DNA from 2 places in the Cytobacillus firmus genome. Region 1 is predicted to be linked to the other one. Evidence: a T-box and tRNA genes for the amino acid it is inferred to sense, from the RefSeq annotation. Region 1 holds a T-box; the other holds one or more tRNA genes.
The links. A T-box is a leader RNA that pairs with one kind of tRNA and senses whether it is charged. The one in region 1 lies ahead of leuS (leucine--tRNA ligase), so its partner is inferred to be a tRNA-Leu.

Region 1 (10,162 bases):
CTCTTTTCAGTTAATTTTTCTGGCCAATACTGTTATGTATATCATTTTTTTATTGATCGCTGTTTTTGGCTACAGGGGAATAAACACAGTTTCCGGTCAGCAGACCTCCATCCTTCAGGAAAATGGCATGGTTAAAAATCATACCAAGCTTTATGCGCTGCTCATATTATGTGCGGGCTATTTATTGTGCTGGGTAGGATATGTTCAATGGCAATCGACTATTGCCGCTTATACACAGGAGCTGAACATTTCGTTAAAGCAATACAGTTTGCTGTGGACTATTAATGGAGCCCTGATTGTCTTGGGGCAGCCGGTTATCAGTGCAATGGTAAAATGGTTTAAAACATTAAAGATTCAGATGGTCGCCGGAATGGTTATATTTATTGGCTCGTTTGCTGTTGCGGCGATCGCAGAACAGTTCTCCGCATTTGTCATCAGCATGGTTATTCTGACAGTAGGCGAAATGCTGATATGGCCAGCTGTTCCGACCATTGCCAACCAGCTTGCTCCTAAAGGGAGGGAAGGGTTTTACCAGGGAATCGTAAACAGCACAGCTACAGGCGGAAGGATGATCGGCCCTTTACTGGGGGGTATTCTGGTTGATCTTTATGGAATCTCCATGCTGTTTGCTGTATTAATGGTTCTATTTGTCTTTGCCATTCTGACGATTCTTGTATATGACCGGAAATTAAAGGAGTCTAAAGAATTGGCGCATGTTTCATAAGTATAAACCAAAGAATGAAACCTGCAGTTTGGAGCTGCAGGTTTTTTGTGTCTTGTAATTCATTTAACCTGCGCCTTCAAGAGAGTTCTCTTTTTGGTTAGCGCAAAATACAACCTCATTGAAGAAGCTTTTCAGAATCAGCCATCTCGCCGGATAAGTATGGATAAAGTCTTCAAGGACCTCTTCAGAATAAAGAAGCAGGATATCCAGCTCTGCTTTCTTTTTCTTCAAATCATACAATAGGGCATGTGGAATGGTGTAGTAGTCGTTCAGCTGCCATTGATTTAGCTTCACTGTATAAATATTATGGTTCTCAATATAGGATTCCAGTGCCTGTTTTTGCAGCTGAATACATTCTTCTTTGGGCTTGTTTAAGTATTGCCAGTGGGGATTGATCAAATATATGCCTTTCAGCTGAAACACCTCCCATGTCTGCACGGATTACTAATGGTATGGACAGTAAACGCAAATGGAATACCTATTGAAATGAATTTGTTGTCAGAAAAATATGATAAAATGGTGTTTATAATAGTAGAATGTCCAAAATGAGGGGATCAAAAATGAAAAGTGCATTATTTGATTTGCCTGTTCAAATGGTTGAAACCATTGTAGAAAACGCCTTTGGATGGCTTGTCGTTGTAAATAAAGAAGGAACGATCATTTACATCAATAAAAATTATTGCGATTTCCTTGAGGTGGAGAGGGAACAGGTTCTGGGGAAGCATGTATCGGGGGTTATTGAAAATTCACGAATGCATATAGTGGCAGAATCAGGAAAGGAAGAAATTGCGGACCTGCAATTTATAAGAGGCAACTATATGATAGCAAACCGCATTCCCATTTTTTCTGATGGCGAGGTAATTGGCGCATTCGGGACGGTTTTCTTTAGGGATACAAAGGAATGGATGCAGATGAACAGCCATGTAAAGAGCATGCTCACAAAAATCCAGAGCTATATCCAGGGAATTGATCCAAGTGTAAAATACAGCCTCGATGATATATTAGGAAGCTCAAGCCAGATTCACAGCCTGAAAGAAAAGGTGAAAATGGTGGCAGCCAGTGATATTTCCGTTTTAATCCGCGGGGAAAGCGGGACCGGCAAAGAACTGTTTGCCCACAGCATTCATCAGCTCAGCAACAGGAGCCATCAGCCATTTGTAAAAATTAACTGTGGGGCCATTCCTGAACATCTGCTGGAGTCTGAACTGTTTGGCTATGAAGAGGGAGCTTTTACAGGGGCGAAAAAGGGCGGTAAAAAAGGAAAATTTCAGCTCGCAGATGGAGGGACCTTGTTTTTGGATGAAATCGGGGATATGCCGCTTAATATGCAAGTGAAGTTATTGCGTGCCCTGCAGGAAGGCGAGATTGAAAGTGTTGGGTCAACTTCTCCGGTTAAAGTGGATGTCCGGATTATTGCTGCAACTAACAGACCGCTCGAAAAAATGATGGAGGAAAAGCGTTTTAGGGAGGATTTATTTTATCGAATTAATGTAGTGCCGTTCATGGTTCCTTCTTTGCGCGACAGGATGGAGGACTTACCCCTTCTAATCGACAGCTTTATCAAGAAAATAACGAAAAAATCAGGAAAGAGAATAAGTGCAATTGAAGAGGAAGTCATAGAAAAGTTTCATCAATACAGCTGGCCCGGAAATATCAGGGAGCTTGAAAATGTAATCGAGGCATCCATTCACCTGACAAGCAATGAAACTATCACCACAGAATCATTGCCGGATTATATGAAAGAAACTGCTGTATATCCGGTTGGAAAAAAGAATTTGAAGGATATTCTTGAGGAAACAGAGAAGCGGATTCTGTCACAAAGCTTGAGCAAATATAATAATGACCGAATAGCAGCAGCAAATGCTCTTGGCATCAGTAAATCGTCCATGTACGAAAAGTTAAAGAAATATGGAATTGTATAGGTTTAAAAAGTCCAGAAATCCGGAATATATTCCAGAATTCTGGACTTTTTTGATTCTAGGAATCTTTAATACTGATAACCCTTAGTTAGACGGAATTGTCAGAAAACTATTCTATTAAATTGGAGGACTTGCTCCCTGCCCGTTCCAGATTTCCGGAAAAATAATTCATTAAATGTTCACCATTCCCTTTACCAAGAAGTATTTTTTTGTTGGCACACTTCTTGCAATAACATTTCACAAGAAGTTATTTTTTTATCTTTTTTTGAAAACGTTTGCAAAAGGAGGGGTGACTTGTTAATTTTCTTATATTTAAAACAAAGGGGGAAATGAAATGCTAAGTATGATTGGGTTAATAGGCGGGCTTGCCCTGCTGATATACCTGACGATGCGGGGAATGAATCTGCTGGTGGTCGGTCCATTATCTGCGCTGTTTGTAGCTCTTTTTAGCGGTATGCCTTTATTTCCGCAGCTGGCAGGAGAAGGAGAGGCCAACTTGGTCGGGAACTATATGTCCGGCTTTTCGGGATTTGTCACATCATGGTATCTGATGTTCCTATTAGGTGCTATTTTTGGAAAGGTAATGGAGGATAGCGGTGCGGCTGACAGTGTATCCAAAATGGTCGTGGATAAGCTTGGAATGAAATATGCCGTTCTTGCCATAGTCGCGTCCTGTGCCATTTTAACTTATGGCGGAGTCAGTTTATTCGTTGTCGCCTTCTCTGTATATCCAATGGCGTTGAGTTTATTTAAGCAGGCAAATCTGCCGAGAAGATTTATCCCTGCAGCACTGGCATTTGGATCTGTAACATTTACGATGACTTCTGCAGGTTCACCTGAAATTCAAAACTGGATTCCGATTGAATTCCTAGGAACAACTCCATATGCGGGCTGGGAAGTCAGCTTAATTGTGGCTGTGTTCATGATGATCTTCGGCTACTGGTGGCTGAAGCGCATGATTACCAAGGCTGTAAACAAAGGAGAAACGTTTGAATCCCGCAAGCAGGATCCTGTAACAGAAAATAAGGATTTACCGCATCCAATTATGGGTGTTGTACCATTAGTTGTGGTTTTAATTATTTCCTTCGTTTTTCATGATTCACTTGCACAATCTGCACTTATTCTTGCCTTGCTGGGTGGAGTCATTGCCACATATCTATTGAACCGAAAGTATTTCACTAATTTCTGGAATGCTGTGTCTGATGGAACATTAGGTGCATTGATTGCTATAGGCAATACGGCTGCTGTCGTTGGGTTTGGCGGCGTAGCAAAAGCAGTGCCTGCATTTGCCACAGCAGTTGATTGGATGACGAGCATTCCTGGCAGTCCGCTGATTGGCGGTGCCATAGCCGTAAGTGTGATCGCCGGGATGACTGGGTCAGCTTCAGGAGGCCAGGCAATCGCACTGCCAATTCTTGCACCGCATTATATGGACATGGGCGTTAATGCAGAAGCCCTGCACAGGACGGTTGCCATTTCTTCCGGAGCTCTCGACTCTTTGCCGCATAATGGCTATGTTGTTACCACTGTACGGGCAATCTGCGGTGAAACCCACCAGGCAGCATATGGAGCAGTGGCTGCTGTTACGGTAATTGTCCCGCTGATTGGTTTAGCCATAGCGATTGTATTATTCTCATTCGGATTAGGAATCTAATTTCGGCAGGGGCTCATCAAACAGGGCCCCGGCTTTGTTTTGAAAGGAGCTTATTCATGGTACAAAATAAAGTCGTTTTTATCACTGGTGCAGCGCAGGGAATTGGCTATGAAATTGGCAAGAGGTTTGCCGAACAGGGCTCGAGAATTGTTCTGACTGATATTCAGGAAGCTGCCGTGAAAAAAGCTGCAGAAAACCTGCAGAATGAAGGTTTTGAAGCGCTTGGGCTAAAATGTGATGTCACATCAGAGTCAGATATACAGGCGGCCATTAATGAAACTGTCAGCCGATTCGGTGCTTTGGATGTGCTGATAAATAATGCAGGGCTGCAGCATGTTTCATTTATAGACGAATTTCCAACTGAGAAGTTTGAATTCATGATCAAAGTAATGCTGACTGCTCCATTCGTGGCTATAAAGCACGCGATGCCAATCATGAAAAAACAAAAATCTGGCCGGATACTTAACATGGCTTCCATCAATGGGCTTGTGGGGTTTGCAGGCAAGGCTGCATATAACAGTGCAAAGCATGGTGTTATAGGCTTAACTAAAGTCGCGGCGTTGGAGGCTGCTGAACATGGCATTACGGTTAATGCCATCTGTCCGGGCTATGTAGACACACCACTCGTAAGAAATCAGCTGAATGATCTTGCTAAAACAAGAAATGTCCCCATCGAAAAAGCACTGGAGGAAGTCATTTATCCATTAGTGCCGCAAAAAAGGCTTCTGAAGGTGGAAGAGATTGCAGATTATGCGATTTTTTTGGCTGGCGATGCAGCTAAAGGAATTACGGGCCAGGCGGCAGTTATTGATGGGGGCTATACAGTTCAATAAGAATGCGCATAGCAGTTTTTTAGAGAGGGCAGAGAATGCCCTCTTTTTCTCTTGTCCAGTAATGCGAATAAAACCTCTGAAACTATGGGTATATTGTTGATACTGAATTGATGGCAGATAATTGGTGGAGATATTGTGTATTTATTATTGGTTGTACTTGTCTATATTTTTTTTGCCTGGAAATTTGTTGATTGGAAAAGATGGAAAGAATACTATCCTACTGTCCAATTTTATATCATTGCCAACTTTCTATATAATTTTTTATTTTATAATCATACCCTATGGGCCTATAGAGCAGTTACGCTGGATTGGCTGAATCATACGTTTATTGAAATCACCTTCACTTTGCTGATTATTCCAGTCGTCGTCATGATTTACCTTCGCTATTTTCCGGAAAAAAATCTAAAGAAAAAGATTTTTTATACTGGCGTGTGGATCGTTTATTTCTCAGTGCTGGAGTATTTGTTTTCTAAAAAGGGATTGTTTATTTATGATAATGGGTGGAATTTCTGGTGGTCTGTGCTATTTAATCTCATCATGTTCATCATGCTGCGAATGCATTATAAAAAGCCGGGAATAGCTATGGCAGTTTCGCTTCCTATCATTGCGATTCTATTATGGCTCTTTCATCCGCATCTGATCGATTTGAAATAATGATTGGATGGTTTCGTAAACATTTTGCCCTAAAGAAAGTGAAACATGGTGCACAATTTTAAAAGCTTTGCATATTCTAAGTATTAAATTCCTGTCAGGATAAGCCTACTTGCATCCTGGCGGGAAATTTATTACAATAGTCATATTCTTATACTAAAATGCTTAGATAAGGAGCAGTAGTGGTGCAGCGCCCGTTTTAAGAGAGTTGACGGCAGGTGCAAGTCAGCCGGGCACATCATGAACTCGCCTTTGAGCAGCAAGTGTGAAATACCAGTAATGCTTGCCGTTTTCCGCGTTAAGGATGAATGAAGCGAGTGACATGTTCACTAATGTGGGTGGTACCGCGGGAGATTTATACATAATCCTCTCGTCCCTTTTTGGGATGAGAGGTTTTTTTATTTTATTTTCATTAATAGGAGGAAACAAAAATGAGTTTCAATCATAAGGAGATTGAAAAAAAGTGGCAGGGCCACTGGGAAGAAAATAAAACATTCAAAACAACTGAAGATAAAGGCAAGCGCAAGTTTTATGCGCTTGATATGTTCCCATATCCTTCAGGCGCTGGTCTTCACGTTGGCCACCCGGAAGGATATACGGCAACAGATATCCTTTCCCGCATGAAGCGCATGCAGGGCTATAATGTCCTTCATCCGATGGGCTGGGATGCATTTGGTTTACCTGCAGAGCAATATGCACTTGATACAGGGAATGACCCGGCAGAATTCACAGAACAGAATATCAACACCTTCCGCCGCCAGATCAAAGCGTTAGGCTTCTCCTATGACTGGGATCGTGAAGTAAACACAACAGACCCTGAATACTATAAATGGACTCAATGGATCTTCTTAAAGCTTTATGAAAAAGGGCTTGCTTATATCGATGAAGTAGCTGTTAACTGGTGTCCTGCACTTGGAACAGTACTTGCAAATGAAGAGGTTATCGACGGAAAAAGCGAGCGCGGTGGCCATCCGGTAGAACGCCGCCCAATGAGACAGTGGATGCTGAAAATTACGGCTTATGCGGATCGCCTGCTTGAAGATCTTGATTTATTGGATTGGCCAGAGAGCCTAAAGGATATGCAGCGCAACTGGATCGGCCGCTCTGAAGGAGCTGAAGTGACATTCAATATTGAAGGACATGATGGCACATTCACCGTATTCACAACACGTCCTGACACATTATATGGTGCAACATATGCTGTACTTGCTCCAGAGCACGCGCTTGTTGATAAGATCACAACAGAGGGGCAGCAAGAAGCAGTTCAGGCTTACATTGACAAAGTAAAGAGCAAGAGCGATCTTGAGCGGACAGATCTTGCTAAAGAAAAAACGGGTGTCTTCACTGGTGCGTACGCGATCAACCCGGCCAACGGCGAAAAAATGCCAATCTGGATTGCAGATTATGTTTTAGTCAGCTATGGAACAGGTGCCATCATGGCGGTTCCGGCACATGACGAGCGCGACTATGAGTTCGCCAAGCAATTTGATCTGCCTATTAAAGAAGTCGTTGCCGGCGGAGATGTTGATAAAGAAGCATACACTGGCGATGGCGAGCATGTGAACTCAGGTTTCCTTGATGGATTAAACAAAGAGGACGCTATTGAGAAAATGATTGCCTGGCTTGAAGAAAAAGGTATTGGCACCAAGAAGGTTACTTACCGTCTTCGTGACTGGTTATTCAGCCGCCAGCGCTATTGGGGCGAGCCGATTCCAGTTATCCACTGGGAAGATGGCACAATGACTGCCGTGCCGGAAGATCAGCTTCCATTAGTGCTTCCAAAAACAACGGAGATCAAGCCATCCGGTACTGGTGAGTCACCATTAGCCAACATTGATGATTGGGTTAATGTTGTGGATCCGGAAACTGGCAAAAAAGGCCGGAGGGAAACGAACACAATGCCGCAATGGGCAGGCAGCTGCTGGTACTACCTTCGCTATATTGATCCGAAAAATAGTGAAGCTCTTGCAGATCCCGAAAAATTAAAAGAATGGCTTCCGGTTGATATATATATCGGAGGAGCTGAACATGCGGTTCTTCACCTTCTATATGCCCGCTTCTGGCACAAGGTCCTTTACGATGTGGGAGTTGTCCATACGAAGGAACCGTTCCAAAAGCTATTCAACCAGGGTATGATTCTTGGGGAGAACAATGAGAAAATGAGTAAATCAAAAGGCAATGTCGTTAACCCGGATGAAATCGTAGAGAGCCATGGTGCAGATACTCTTCGTTTATACGAAATGTTCATGGGGCCGCTTGAAGCTTCCATCGCCTGGTCTACAAATGGATTGGATGGCTCAAGAAGATTCCTTGACCGCATCTGGCGATTGTTTGTGGAAGAGACTGGTGAATTAAGCCCGAGAATTCAAGACATTGAAGAAGGCAGCAGTCTTGAAAAGGTTTACCACCAAACGGTGAAAAAAGTAACTGAGGACTACGAAGGACTTCGTTTTAACACAGCTATTTCTCAAATGATGGTATTCATTAACGAAGCTTATAAAGCAGATGTGCTGCCAAAAACTTTTGCAGAAGGTTTTGTTAAAATGCTTTCACCAATCGCTCCTCATATTTCAGAAGAGCTTTGGTCAAAATTTGGCCATGATGAGTCCATTGCTTATGAAGCCTGGCCGGCATTTGATGAAGCCAAAATGGTGGATGACGAGGTCGAAATCGTGATTCAAATCAACGGCAAAGTCAAAGCGAAGCTAATGGTTCCGGCCGATGCAAAAAAAGACCTGTTGGAGCAAATCGCAATGGGTGATGAAAAAGTAAAAGAGCAAATTGATGGAAAAACTGTCCGTAAAGTCATTGCAGTACCGGGCAAGCTTGTAAACATCGTTGCAAATTAAGTTATATTGAGATGAACCACCTTTGTTTGATCAAGGGTGGTTTTTTTGTATATATGTTAAAGAAACTTCTCATTTTTTTTTTTTCGTGCCATATAGGGTATTATAGGAGTGGCAGCATTAGTAAAAGCAAAGTGCTATTTAAAAAGTTTTCAGGAAAGGGTGTTAGGATTGGACCGTATTGAAGAGATTACCACTGATGAATTGCAGAAAAAGCTGGAGGCTGGAGAGAAGCTTGAGCTTGTAGATGTTAGAGAAGATGAAGAGGTGGCTTCCGGAATGATTCCTGGAGCCAGACATATCCGCATGGGCACGATCCCTGAGAACCTGGATAAATTCGATAAAGACACTGAGTATATCATTATCTGCCGCTCTGGCGGCCGCAGCGGAAATGTTTGTCATTACTTGCAGGAACAAGGATATAAGGTTCGCAATATGGCTGGCGGCATGCTGAACTGGCAGGGGAAAACAGAATAAATTACAAACGGGGCCAATTAGGCTTCGTTTTTTTTAGTTTTTCAATTTTAAAAATTCGGAAAATTGACCAAGCTAATAAAAAATACTGGGAGGAGAATTCCTGTGATTAAGGTAAAATTATTCGATCACGAGCATGAAAAAGACCTGGAAAAGGATATGAATCATTTTCTGGAGAAGATTGAGGAGAAAAAGCTGCTGGATATAAAATATAATGTGGCCGCAGTGCAGGAGGATGAAGACGATCAGATTTATTGTTTCTCTGCCATGGTAATATATAGAGCCTGACTCTAGTGCATCAGGCTCTATCTTTATTACATGGTATGTGCAGCTGCATTTAATCCGGCTAACCGGCCTGTTACAAGTGCAGAAGTGATATTGTATCCGCCTGTGTAGCCATGGATGTCGAGGATTTCTCCGCAGAAGAAAAGACCTTCCATCATTTTTGAAGCCATTGTCTGCGGTTCGATTTCTTTGACGGAAACACCTCCGCCGGTAACAAAAGCTTTATCGAGAGGCAAAGTGCCGGTTACTTTAAACTGAAAAGATTTGCAGCCCTTAACAAAGCTTCTGATTTTTTCATTGGAAATAGCTGCCCCTTGTGCAGATGGATCAATTCCGTTCTGCTCAAGAAGAAACAAAAGATACCTTTCCGGAAGCAGCCCTTTTAAGAGGTTTTTAATGATTTTCTTCGGTTCTTCTTTAATCTTTTTGGACACTTCCTGAAAAAGAGGTTCTTCCTTTGTATCCGGGAGTGCATCCAGGTTCATGGTTACTTCTTTCAAATTCCACTTCTTCATCGCTTTCACCGCATACTGGCTGCAGCGCAAGACCGCCGGGCCGCTAATGCCGAAATGGGTGAAAATCATATCCATCCGATGTGTTATGAGCGCTTTTCCTTTAGGGTTTAAAACACTAAGTGCCACACTCCGAAGCGACAATCCCTGCAGCGCTTTTTCTTTAATAAAGCTCTCTGAAGATGTCAGCGGAACCTCAGTTGGGAAAAGCTCTGTAATCGTATGGCCTGCTTTTTCAGCCCATGCATAGCCGTCACCGGTTGA
Region 2 (10,162 bases), 1.2 Mb from region 1:
CAGGCATATTTTAATTCACGCCTAAAATCGACTGGCGGAAGATATATGCTGAATTCACATCATGTTGAAATTAACAAAAAGTATTATGAGCAGCTTGGACCTGAAGAATTAGTGGGAATTATTAAGCACGAGCTCTGTCATTATCATTTGCACTTAGAGGGAAAAGGATATAAACATCGTGATCAGGATTTCAGACTTTTAATGAAGAAAGTGGGAGCACCCCGATTTTGTTCAGCTTTGCCTGATCGCCCTAAAACAAAAAAATCCGTTAAGATTCTTGTTTATGTGTGCAAAGAATGCGGCCAAATTTATCAGAGAAAAAGAAAAGTTGATACGAAGAAATATGTCTGCGGTAAATGCAAAGGAAAATTAGTGTTCAAAAAAGAATTGACATTAGATTAAGTACGCTTTATATTTAATAATTGTCGCAGGTCAATACAGGACAAGCGGCTAATAAATTCTTCTAAAAAGATGCTTGACTTTTATAGTCCGCGTCCTTATAATATGAAGAGTCGATAAGATGTTAGCTGTTTTATTGATCAGTTTATTATTATTCCGCAGTAGCTCAGTGGTAGAGCATTCGGCTGTTAACCGAACGGTCGCAGGTTCGAATCCTGCCTGCGGAGCCATATTTGGGGAAGTACTCAAGTGGCTGAAGAGGCGCCCCTGCTAAGGGTGTAGGTCGCGTAAGCGGCGCGAGGGTTCAAATCCCTCCTTCTCCGCCAGAAAATTCTAACAATGGCCCGTTGGTCAAGCGGTTAAGACACCGCCCTTTCACGGCGGTAACACGGGTTCGAATCCCGTACGGGTCACTTTTTTTATTTCCGACGGTTTTTATGGATGGTCCCGTGGTGTAGCGGTTAACATGCCTGCCTGTCACGCAGGAGATCGCGGGTTCGATTCCCGTCGGGACCGCCATTTGTTATTGGGCTATAGCCAAGCGGTAAGGCACCGGACTTTGACTCCGTCACTCGCAGGTTCGAATCCTGCTAGCCCAGCCATTTTTAATGAGCCATTAGCTCAGTCGGTAGAGCATCTGACTTTTAATCAGAGGGTCGAAGGTTCGAGTCCTTCATGGCTCACCATATTAAATTTTATATGCGGGTGTGGCGGAATTGGCAGACGCACCAGACTTAGGATCTGGCGCCGCAAGGCGTGGGGGTTCGACTCCCTTCACCCGCACCATTAATTACCATTGAATTAAGTATCTCGTTTTGGTATGATGTTACTTGTCGCTTTATTAAGCGGTCGTGGCGGAATGGCAGACGCGCTAGGTTGAGGGCCTAGTGGGGGCAACCCCGTGGAGGTTCAAGTCCTCTCGGCCGCACCAAAAAAGTTATTGACATTTGAATTTAAGATCGTTATAATATAAGAGTTGCTTTAAAAGATGCGCCCGTAGCTCAATTGGATAGAGCGTTTGACTACGGATCAAAAGGTTAGGGGTTCGACTCCTCTCGGGCGCGCCATTATACGGGGAGTAGCTCAGCTTGGTAGAGCACTTGGTTTGGGACCAAGGGGTCGCAGGTTCGAATCCTGTCTTCCCGACCATTCGGGAAATAACAATTCTATATGCGGGTGTAGTTTAGTGGTAAAACCTCAGCCTTCCAAGCTGATGATGAGGGTTCGATTCCCTTCACCCGCTCCAAACTTACTGATTGATCTTTGAAAACTGAACGAACAAAACGTCAACGTTTAAATCATTAGTCTTTTTCGAAAAGACAACTCGAGCTTAATCAACTCTTATATGGAGAGTTTGATCCTGGCTCAGGACGAACGCTGGCGGCGTGCCTAATACATGCAAGTCGAGCGGACAGATGGGAGCTTGCTCCCTGAAGTCAGCGGCGGACGGGTGAGTAACACGTGGGCAACCTGCCTGTAAGACTGGGATAACTCCGGGAAACCGGGGCTAATACCGGATAACTCTTTTCCTCACATGAGGAAAAGCTGAAAGATGGTTTCGGCTATCACTTACAGATGGGCCCGCGGCGCATTAGCTAGTTGGTGAGGTAACGGCTCACCAAGGCCACGATGCGTAGCCGACCTGAGAGGGTGATCGGCCACACTGGGACTGAGACACGGCCCAGACTCCTACGGGAGGCAGCAGTAGGGAATCTTCCGCAATGGACGAAAGTCTGACGGAGCAACGCCGCGTGAGTGATGAAGGTTTTCGGATCGTAAAACTCTGTTGTCAGGGAAGAACAAGTACCGGAGTAACTGCCGGTACCTTGACGGTACCTGACCAGAAAGCCACGGCTAACTACGTGCCAGCAGCCGCGGTAATACGTAGGTGGCAAGCGTTGTCCGGAATTATTGGGCGTAAAGCGCGCGCAGGCGGTTCCTTAAGTCTGATGTGAAAGCCCCCGGCTCAACCGGGGAGGGTCATTGGAAACTGGGGAACTTGAGTGCAGAAGAGAAGAGTGGAATTCCACGTGTAGCGGTGAAATGCGTAGAGATGTGGAGGAACACCAGTGGCGAAGGCGACTCTTTGGTCTGTAACTGACGCTGAGGCGCGAAAGCGTGGGGAGCAAACAGGATTAGATACCCTGGTAGTCCACGCCGTAAACGATGAGTGCTAAGTGTTAGAGGGTTTCCGCCCTTTAGTGCTGCAGCAAACGCATTAAGCACTCCGCCTGGGGAGTACGGCCGCAAGGCTGAAACTCAAAGGAATTGACGGGGGCCCGCACAAGCGGTGGAGCATGTGGTTTAATTCGAAGCAACGCGAAGAACCTTACCAGGTCTTGACATCTCCTGACAACCCTAGAGATAGGGCGTTCCCCTTCGGGGGACAGGATGACAGGTGGTGCATGGTTGTCGTCAGCTCGTGTCGTGAGATGTTGGGTTAAGTCCCGCAACGAGCGCAACCCTTGATCTTAGTTGCCAGCATTCAGTTGGGCACTCTAAGGTGACTGCCGGTGACAAACCGGAGGAAGGTGGGGATGACGTCAAATCATCATGCCCCTTATGACCTGGGCTACACACGTGCTACAATGGATGGTACAAAGGGCTGCGAGACCGCGAGGTTAAGCGAATCCCATAAAACCATTCTCAGTTCGGATTGCAGGCTGCAACTCGCCTGCATGAAGCCGGAATCGCTAGTAATCGCGGATCAGCATGCCGCGGTGAATACGTTCCCGGGCCTTGTACACACCGCCCGTCACACCACGAGAGTTTGTAACACCCGAAGTCGGTGGGGTAACCTTTTGGAGCCAGCCGCCTAAGGTGGGACAGATGATTGGGGTGAAGTCGTAACAAGGTAGCCGTATCGGAAGGTGCGGCTGGATCACCTCCTTTCTAAGGAATATTTACAAGAAACGTGACGTTCTTTGTTCGTTCAGTTTTGAGAGTTCAATCTCTCAATGAAAGATTCGTTCTTTGAAAACTAGATAATGATTATGAAGAAGCAATAACCGAGTAATCGCCATTTTAGTGAATTCTCTCTATGTTAAATAGAGTTAAAAACCTTTGATACTGTTCATCTTCGATGAACCTGTCAAATACGGTTAAGTTAGAAAGGGCGCACGGTGAATGCCTTGGCACTAGGAGCCGATGAAGGACGGTACTAACACCGATATGCTTCGGGGAGCTGTAAGTAAGCTTTGATCCGGAGATTTCCGAATGGGGAAACCCCCTATCCGTAATGGGATAGGATCCTTATCTGAATACATAGGGTATGGAAGGCAGACCCGGGGAACTGAAACATCTAAGTACCCGGAGGAAGAGAAAGCAAACGCGATTCCCTGAGTAGCGGCGAGCGAAACGGGATTAGCCCAAACCAGGAGGCTTGCCTCCTGGGGTTGTAGGACACTCTATACGGAGTTACAAAGGAACGAGGTAAATGAACAGGTCTGGAAAGGCCGGCCAGAGAAGGTAAAAGCCCTGTAGTTGAAACTTCGTTCCCTCCAGAGTGGATCCTGAGTACGGCGGGACACGAGAAATCCCGTCGGAAGCAGGGAGGACCATCTCCCAAGGCTAAATACTCCCTAGTGACCGATAGTGAACCAGTACCGTGAGGGAAAGGTGAAAAGCACCCCGGAAGGGGAGTGAAATAGATCCTGAAACCGTGTGCCTACAAGTAGTTAGAGCCCGTTAATGGGTGATAGCGTGCCTTTTGTAGAATGAACCGGCGAGTTACGATTACATGCGAGGTTAAGTTGATAAGACGGAGCCGCAGCGAAAGCGAGTCTGAATAGGGCGAATGAGTATGTGGTCGTAGACCCGAAACCAGGTGATCTACCCATGTCCAGGGTGAAGTCCAGGTAACACTGGATGGAGGCCCGAACCCACGCACGTTGAAAAGTGCGGGGATGAGGTGTGGGTAGCGGAGAAATTCCAATCGAACTTGGAGATAGCTGGTTCTCTCCGAAATAGCTTTAGGGCTAGCCTCATGTAGTAAGAGTCTTGGAGGTAGAGCACTGTTTGGACTAGGGGCCCCCATCGGGTTACCGAATTCAGACAAACTCCGAATGCCAAAGACTTATCCATGGGAGTCAGACTGCGAGTGATAAGATCCGTAGTCAAGAGGGAAACAGCCCAGACCACCAGCTAAGGTCCCAAAGTATACGTTAAGTGGAAAAGGATGTGGAGTTGCTTAGACAACCAGGATGTTGGCTTAGAAGCAGCCACCATTTAAAGAGTGCGTAATAGCTCACTGGTCGAGTGACTCCGCGCCGAAAATGTACCGGGGCTAAACGTATCACCGAAGCTGTGGATTGACATCTTCCGATGTCAGTGGTAGGAGAGCGTTCTAAGGGCGTTGAAGCCAGACCGCAAGGACTGGTGGAGCGCTTAGAAGTGAGAATGCCGGTATGAGTAGCGAAAGATGGGTGAGAATCCCATCCACCGAATGCCTAAGGTTTCCTGAGGAAGGCTCGTCCGCTCAGGGTTAGTCGGGACCTAAGCCGAGGCTGAAAAGCGTAGGCGATGGACAACAGGTTGATATTCCTGTACCACCTCTTTACCGTTTGAGCAATGGGGGGACGCAGGAGGATAGGGTAAGCGCGCTGATGGATTAGCGCGTCCAAGCAGTTAGGCCGGTAACGAGGCAAATCCCGTTACCACACAGGCTGAGCTGTGACGGCGAGGGAAATTTAGTACCGAAGTTCCTGATTCCACACTGCCAAGAAAAGCCTCTAGCGAGGGAAAAGGTGCCCGTACCGCAAACCGACACAGGTAGGCGAGGAGAGAATCCTAAGGTGAGCGAGAGAACTCTCGTTAAGGAACTCGGCAAAATGACCCCGTAACTTCGGGAGAAGGGGTGCTCATTAGGGTGAATAGCCCTGATGAGCCGCAGTGAATAGGCCCAGGCGACTGTTTAGCAAAAACACAGGTCTCTGCGAAGCCGCAAGGCGAAGTATAGGGGCTGACGCCTGCCCGGTGCTGGAAGGTTAAGAGGAGAGGTTAGCGCAAGCGAAGCTTTGAATCGAAGCCCCAGTAAACGGCGGCCGTAACTATAACGGTCCTAAGGTAGCGAAATTCCTTGTCGGGTAAGTTCCGACCCGCACGAAAGGCGTAACGATCTGGGCACTGTCTCAACGAGAGACTCGGTGAAATTATAGTACCTGTGAAGATGCAGGTTACCCGCGACAGGACGGAAAGACCCCGTGGAGCTTTACTGTAGCCTGATATTGAATTTTGGTACAGCTTGTACAGGATAGGTAGGAGCCTGAGAAGCCGGAGCGCCAGCTTCGGTGGAGGCGTCGGTGGGATACTACCCTGGCTGTATTGAAATTCTAACCCGCGCCCCTGATCGGGGCGGGAGACAGTGTCAGGTGGGCAGTTTGACTGGGGCGGTCGCCTCCTAAAAAGTAACGGAGGCGCCCAAAGGTTCCCTCAGAATGGTTGGAAATCATTCGCAGAGTGTAAAGGCACAAGGGAGCTTGACTGCGAGACCTACAAGTCGAGCAGGGACGAAAGTCGGGCTTAGTGATCCGGTGGTTCCGCATGGAAGGGCCATCGCTCAACGGATAAAAGCTACCCCGGGGATAACAGGCTTATCTCCCCCAAGAGTCCACATCGACGGGGAGGTTTGGCACCTCGATGTCGGCTCATCGCATCCTGGGGCTGTAGTCGGTCCCAAGGGTTGGGCTGTTCGCCCATTAAAGCGGTACGCGAGCTGGGTTCAGAACGTCGTGAGACAGTTCGGTCCCTATCCGTCGTGGGCGCAGGAAATTTGAGAGGAGCTGTCCTTAGTACGAGAGGACCGGGATGGACGCACCGCTGGTGTACCAGTTGTCTTGCCAAAGGCATTGCTGGGTAGCTATGTGCGGAAGGGATAAGTGCTGAAAGCATCTAAGCATGAAGCCCCCCTCGAGATGAGATTTCCCATAGCGTCAAGCTAGTAAGATCCCTGAAAGATGATCAGGTTGATAGGTCAGAGGTGGAAGCGTGGCGACATGTGGAGCTGACTGATACTAATCGATCGAGGACTTAACCAAGTCATTGGTGAATACTCGGCAAACACTTCTTCATACATTATCTAGTTTTGAGGGAACGAAGTTTCTTCAACCAAATAGTCCGGTGGCGATAGCGAGAAGGTCACACCCGTTCCCATACCGAACACGGAAGTTAAGCTTCTCAGCGCCGATGGTAGTTGGGGGCTGTCCCCCTGTGAGAGTAGGACGCTGCCGGGCGAAGACAGAGAGTTTTTCTCTTTGTCTTTTTTAATCCTCATATACTGGAATAATTTAACGCCAGTACAATTTTATATTCGAAAGACATGCAGTAAATAATTTCTCAATAAACCTTAAAAAAGTGTTGACGAATTATTTATAAGATGTTATTCTAATATAGTTGCTTGATTGATCTTTGAAAACTGAACGAACAAAACGTCAACGTTTAAATCATTAGTCTTTTTCGAAAAGACAACTCGAGCTTAATCAACTCTTATATGGAGAGTTTGATCCTGGCTCAGGACGAACGCTGGCGGCGTGCCTAATACATGCAAGTCGAGCGGACAGATGGGAGCTTGCTCCCTGAAGTCAGCGGCGGACGGGTGAGTAACACGTGGGCAACCTGCCTGTAAGACTGGGATAACTCCGGGAAACCGGGGCTAATACCGGATAACTCTTTTCCTCACATGAGGAAAAGCTGAAAGATGGTTTCGGCTATCACTTACAGATGGGCCCGCGGCGCATTAGCTAGTTGGTGAGGTAACGGCTCACCAAGGCCACGATGCGTAGCCGACCTGAGAGGGTGATCGGCCACACTGGGACTGAGACACGGCCCAGACTCCTACGGGAGGCAGCAGTAGGGAATCTTCCGCAATGGACGAAAGTCTGACGGAGCAACGCCGCGTGAGTGATGAAGGTTTTCGGATCGTAAAACTCTGTTGTCAGGGAAGAACAAGTACCGGAGTAACTGCCGGTACCTTGACGGTACCTGACCAGAAAGCCACGGCTAACTACGTGCCAGCAGCCGCGGTAATACGTAGGTGGCAAGCGTTGTCCGGAATTATTGGGCGTAAAGCGCGCGCAGGCGGTTCCTTAAGTCTGATGTGAAAGCCCCCGGCTCAACCGGGGAGGGTCATTGGAAACTGGGGAACTTGAGTGCAGAAGAGAAGAGTGGAATTCCACGTGTAGCGGTGAAATGCGTAGAGATGTGGAGGAACACCAGTGGCGAAGGCGACTCTTTGGTCTGTAACTGACGCTGAGGCGCGAAAGCGTGGGGAGCAAACAGGATTAGATACCCTGGTAGTCCACGCCGTAAACGATGAGTGCTAAGTGTTAGAGGGTTTCCGCCCTTTAGTGCTGCAGCAAACGCATTAAGCACTCCGCCTGGGGAGTACGGCCGCAAGGCTGAAACTCAAAGGAATTGACGGGGGCCCGCACAAGCGGTGGAGCATGTGGTTTAATTCGAAGCAACGCGAAGAACCTTACCAGGTCTTGACATCTCCTGACAACCCTAGAGATAGGGCGTTCCCCTTCGGGGGACAGGATGACAGGTGGTGCATGGTTGTCGTCAGCTCGTGTCGTGAGATGTTGGGTTAAGTCCCGCAACGAGCGCAACCCTTGATCTTAGTTGCCAGCATTCAGTTGGGCACTCTAAGGTGACTGCCGGTGACAAACCGGAGGAAGGTGGGGATGACGTCAAATCATCATGCCCCTTATGACCTGGGCTACACACGTGCTACAATGGATGGTACAAAGGGCTGCGAGACCGCGAGGTTAAGCGAATCCCATAAAACCATTCTCAGTTCGGATTGCAGGCTGCAACTCGCCTGCATGAAGCCGGAATCGCTAGTAATCGCGGATCAGCATGCCGCGGTGAATACGTTCCCGGGCCTTGTACACACCGCCCGTCACACCACGAGAGTTTGTAACACCCGAAGTCGGTGGGGTAACCTTTTGGAGCCAGCCGCCTAAGGTGGGACAGATGATTGGGGTGAAGTCGTAACAAGGTAGCCGTATCGGAAGGTGCGGCTGGATCACCTCCTTTCTAAGGAATATTTACAAGAAACGTGACGTTCTTTGTTCGTTCAGTTTTGAGAGTTCAATCTCTCAATGAAAGATTCGTTCTTTGAAAACTAGATAATGATTATGAAGAAGCAATAACCGAGTAATCGCCATTTTAGTGAATTCTCTCTATGTTAAATAGAGTTAAAAACCTTTGATACTGTTCATCTTCGATGAACCTGTCAAATACGGTTAAGTTAGAAAGGGCGCACGGTGAATGCCTTGGCACTAGGAGCCGATGAAGGACGGTACTAACACCGATATGCTTCGGGGAGCTGTAAGTAAGCTTTGATCCGGAGATTTCCGAATGGGGAAACCCCCTATCCGTAATGGGATAGGATCCTTATCTGAATACATAGGGTATGGAAGGCAGACCCGGGGAACTGAAACATCTAAGTACCCGGAGGAAGAGAAAGCAAACGCGATTCCCTGAGTAGCGGCGAGCGAAACGGGATTAGCCCAAACCAGGAGGCTTGCCTCCTGGGGTTGTAGGACACTCTATACGGAGTTACAAAGGAACGAGGTAAATGAACAGGTCTGGAAAGGCCGGCCAGAGAAGGTAAAAGCCCTGTAGTTGAAACTTCGTTCCCTCCAGAGTGGATCCTGAGTACGGCGGGACACGAGAAATCCCGTCGGAAGCAGGGAGGACCATCTCCCAAGGCTAAATACTCCCTAGTGACCGATAGTGAACCAGTACCGTGAGGGAAAGGTGAAAAGCACCCCGGAAGGGGAGTGAAATAGATCCTGAAACCGTGTGCCTACAAGTAGTTAGAGCCCGTTAATGGGTGATAGCGTGCCTTTTGTAGAATGAACCGGCGAGTTACGATTACATGCGAGGTTAAGTTGATAAGACGGAGCCGCAGCGAAAGCGAGTCTGAATAGGGCGAATGAGTATGTGGTCGTAGACCCGAAACCAGGTGATCTACCCATGTCCAGGGTGAAGTCCAGGTAACACTGGATGGAGGCCCGAACCCACGCACGTTGAAAAGTGCGGGGATGAGGTGTGGGTAGCGGAGAAATTCCAATCGAACTTGGAGATAGCTGGTTCTCTCCGAAATAGCTTTAGGGCTAGCCTCATGTAGTAAGAGTCTTGGAGGTAGAGCACTGTTTGGACTAGGGGCCCCCATCGGGTTACCGAATTCAGACAAACTCCGAATGCCAAAGACTTATCCATGGGAGTCAGACTGCGAGTGATAAGATCCGTAGTCAAGAGGGAAACAGCCCAGACCACCAGCTAAGGTCCCAAAGTATACGTTAAGTGGAAAAGGATGTGGAGTTGCTTAGACAACCAGGATGTTGGCTTAGAAGCAGCCACCATTTAAAGAGTGCGTAATAGCTCACTGGTCGAGTGACTCCGCGCCGAAAATGTACCGGGGCTAAACGTATCACCGAAGCTGTGGATTGACATCTTCCGATGTCAGTGGTAGGAGAGCGTTCTAAGGGCGTTGAAGCCAGACCGCAAGGACTGGTGGAGCGCTTAGAAGTGAGAATGCCGGTATGAGTAGCGAAAGATGGGTGAGAATCCCATCCACCGAATGCCTAAGGTTTCCTGAGGAAGGCTCGTCCGCTCAGGGTTAGTCGGGGCCTAAGCCGAGGCTGAAAAGCGTAGGCGATGGACAACAGGTTGATATTCCTGTACCACCTCTTTACCGTTTGAGCAATGGGGGGACGCAGGAGGATAGGGTAAGCGCGCTGCTGGATTAGCGCGTCCA

Region 2: it has a tRNA-Leu gene. The T-box ahead of leuS (leucine--tRNA ligase) is inferred to sense a tRNA for this amino acid. The anticodon was not compared.

What each region holds. Positions count from the first base shown of each region.
Region 1 is NZ_CP098323.1:4,047,667-4,057,828, reverse strand. Features, by position in the region: gene NAF01_RS20445 (MDR family MFS transporter) at 1-724, shown strand, start outside; gene NAF01_RS20440 (hypothetical protein) at 788-1,147, opposite strand; gene NAF01_RS20435 (sigma-54 interaction domain-containing protein) at 1,285-2,646, shown strand; gene NAF01_RS20430 (GntP family permease) at 2,978-4,297, shown strand; gene NAF01_RS20425 (3-hydroxybutyrate dehydrogenase) at 4,354-5,130, shown strand; gene NAF01_RS20420 (CBO0543 family protein) at 5,266-5,784, shown strand; T-box leader at 5,939-6,162, shown strand; gene leuS (leucine--tRNA ligase) at 6,213-8,630, shown strand; gene NAF01_RS20410 (rhodanese-like domain-containing protein) at 8,799-9,104, shown strand; gene NAF01_RS20405 (sporulation protein Cse60) at 9,207-9,389, shown strand; gene NAF01_RS20400 (BaiN/RdsA family NAD(P)/FAD-dependent oxidoreductase) at 9,416-10,162, opposite strand, start outside.
Region 2 is NZ_CP098323.1:260,970-271,131, forward strand. Features, by position in the region: gene NAF01_RS01415 (SprT family protein) at 1-402, shown strand, start outside; tRNA gene NAF01_RS01420 (tRNA-Asn) at 555-629, shown strand; tRNA gene NAF01_RS01425 (tRNA-Ser) at 635-725, shown strand; tRNA gene NAF01_RS01430 (tRNA-Glu) at 741-812, shown strand; tRNA gene NAF01_RS01435 (tRNA-Asp) at 843-918, shown strand; tRNA gene NAF01_RS01440 (tRNA-Gln) at 927-1,001, shown strand; tRNA gene NAF01_RS01445 (tRNA-Lys) at 1,010-1,085, shown strand; tRNA gene NAF01_RS01450 (tRNA-Leu) at 1,101-1,185, shown strand; tRNA gene NAF01_RS01455 (tRNA-Leu) at 1,245-1,330, shown strand; tRNA gene NAF01_RS01460 (tRNA-Arg) at 1,390-1,466, shown strand; tRNA gene NAF01_RS01465 (tRNA-Pro) at 1,472-1,548, shown strand; tRNA gene NAF01_RS01470 (tRNA-Gly) at 1,572-1,645, shown strand; rRNA gene NAF01_RS01475 (16S ribosomal RNA) at 1,742-3,291, shown strand; rRNA gene NAF01_RS01480 (23S ribosomal RNA) at 3,499-6,434, shown strand; rRNA gene rrf (5S ribosomal RNA) at 6,513-6,629, shown strand; rRNA gene NAF01_RS01490 (16S ribosomal RNA) at 6,884-8,433, shown strand; rRNA gene NAF01_RS01495 (23S ribosomal RNA) at 8,641-10,162, shown strand, end outside.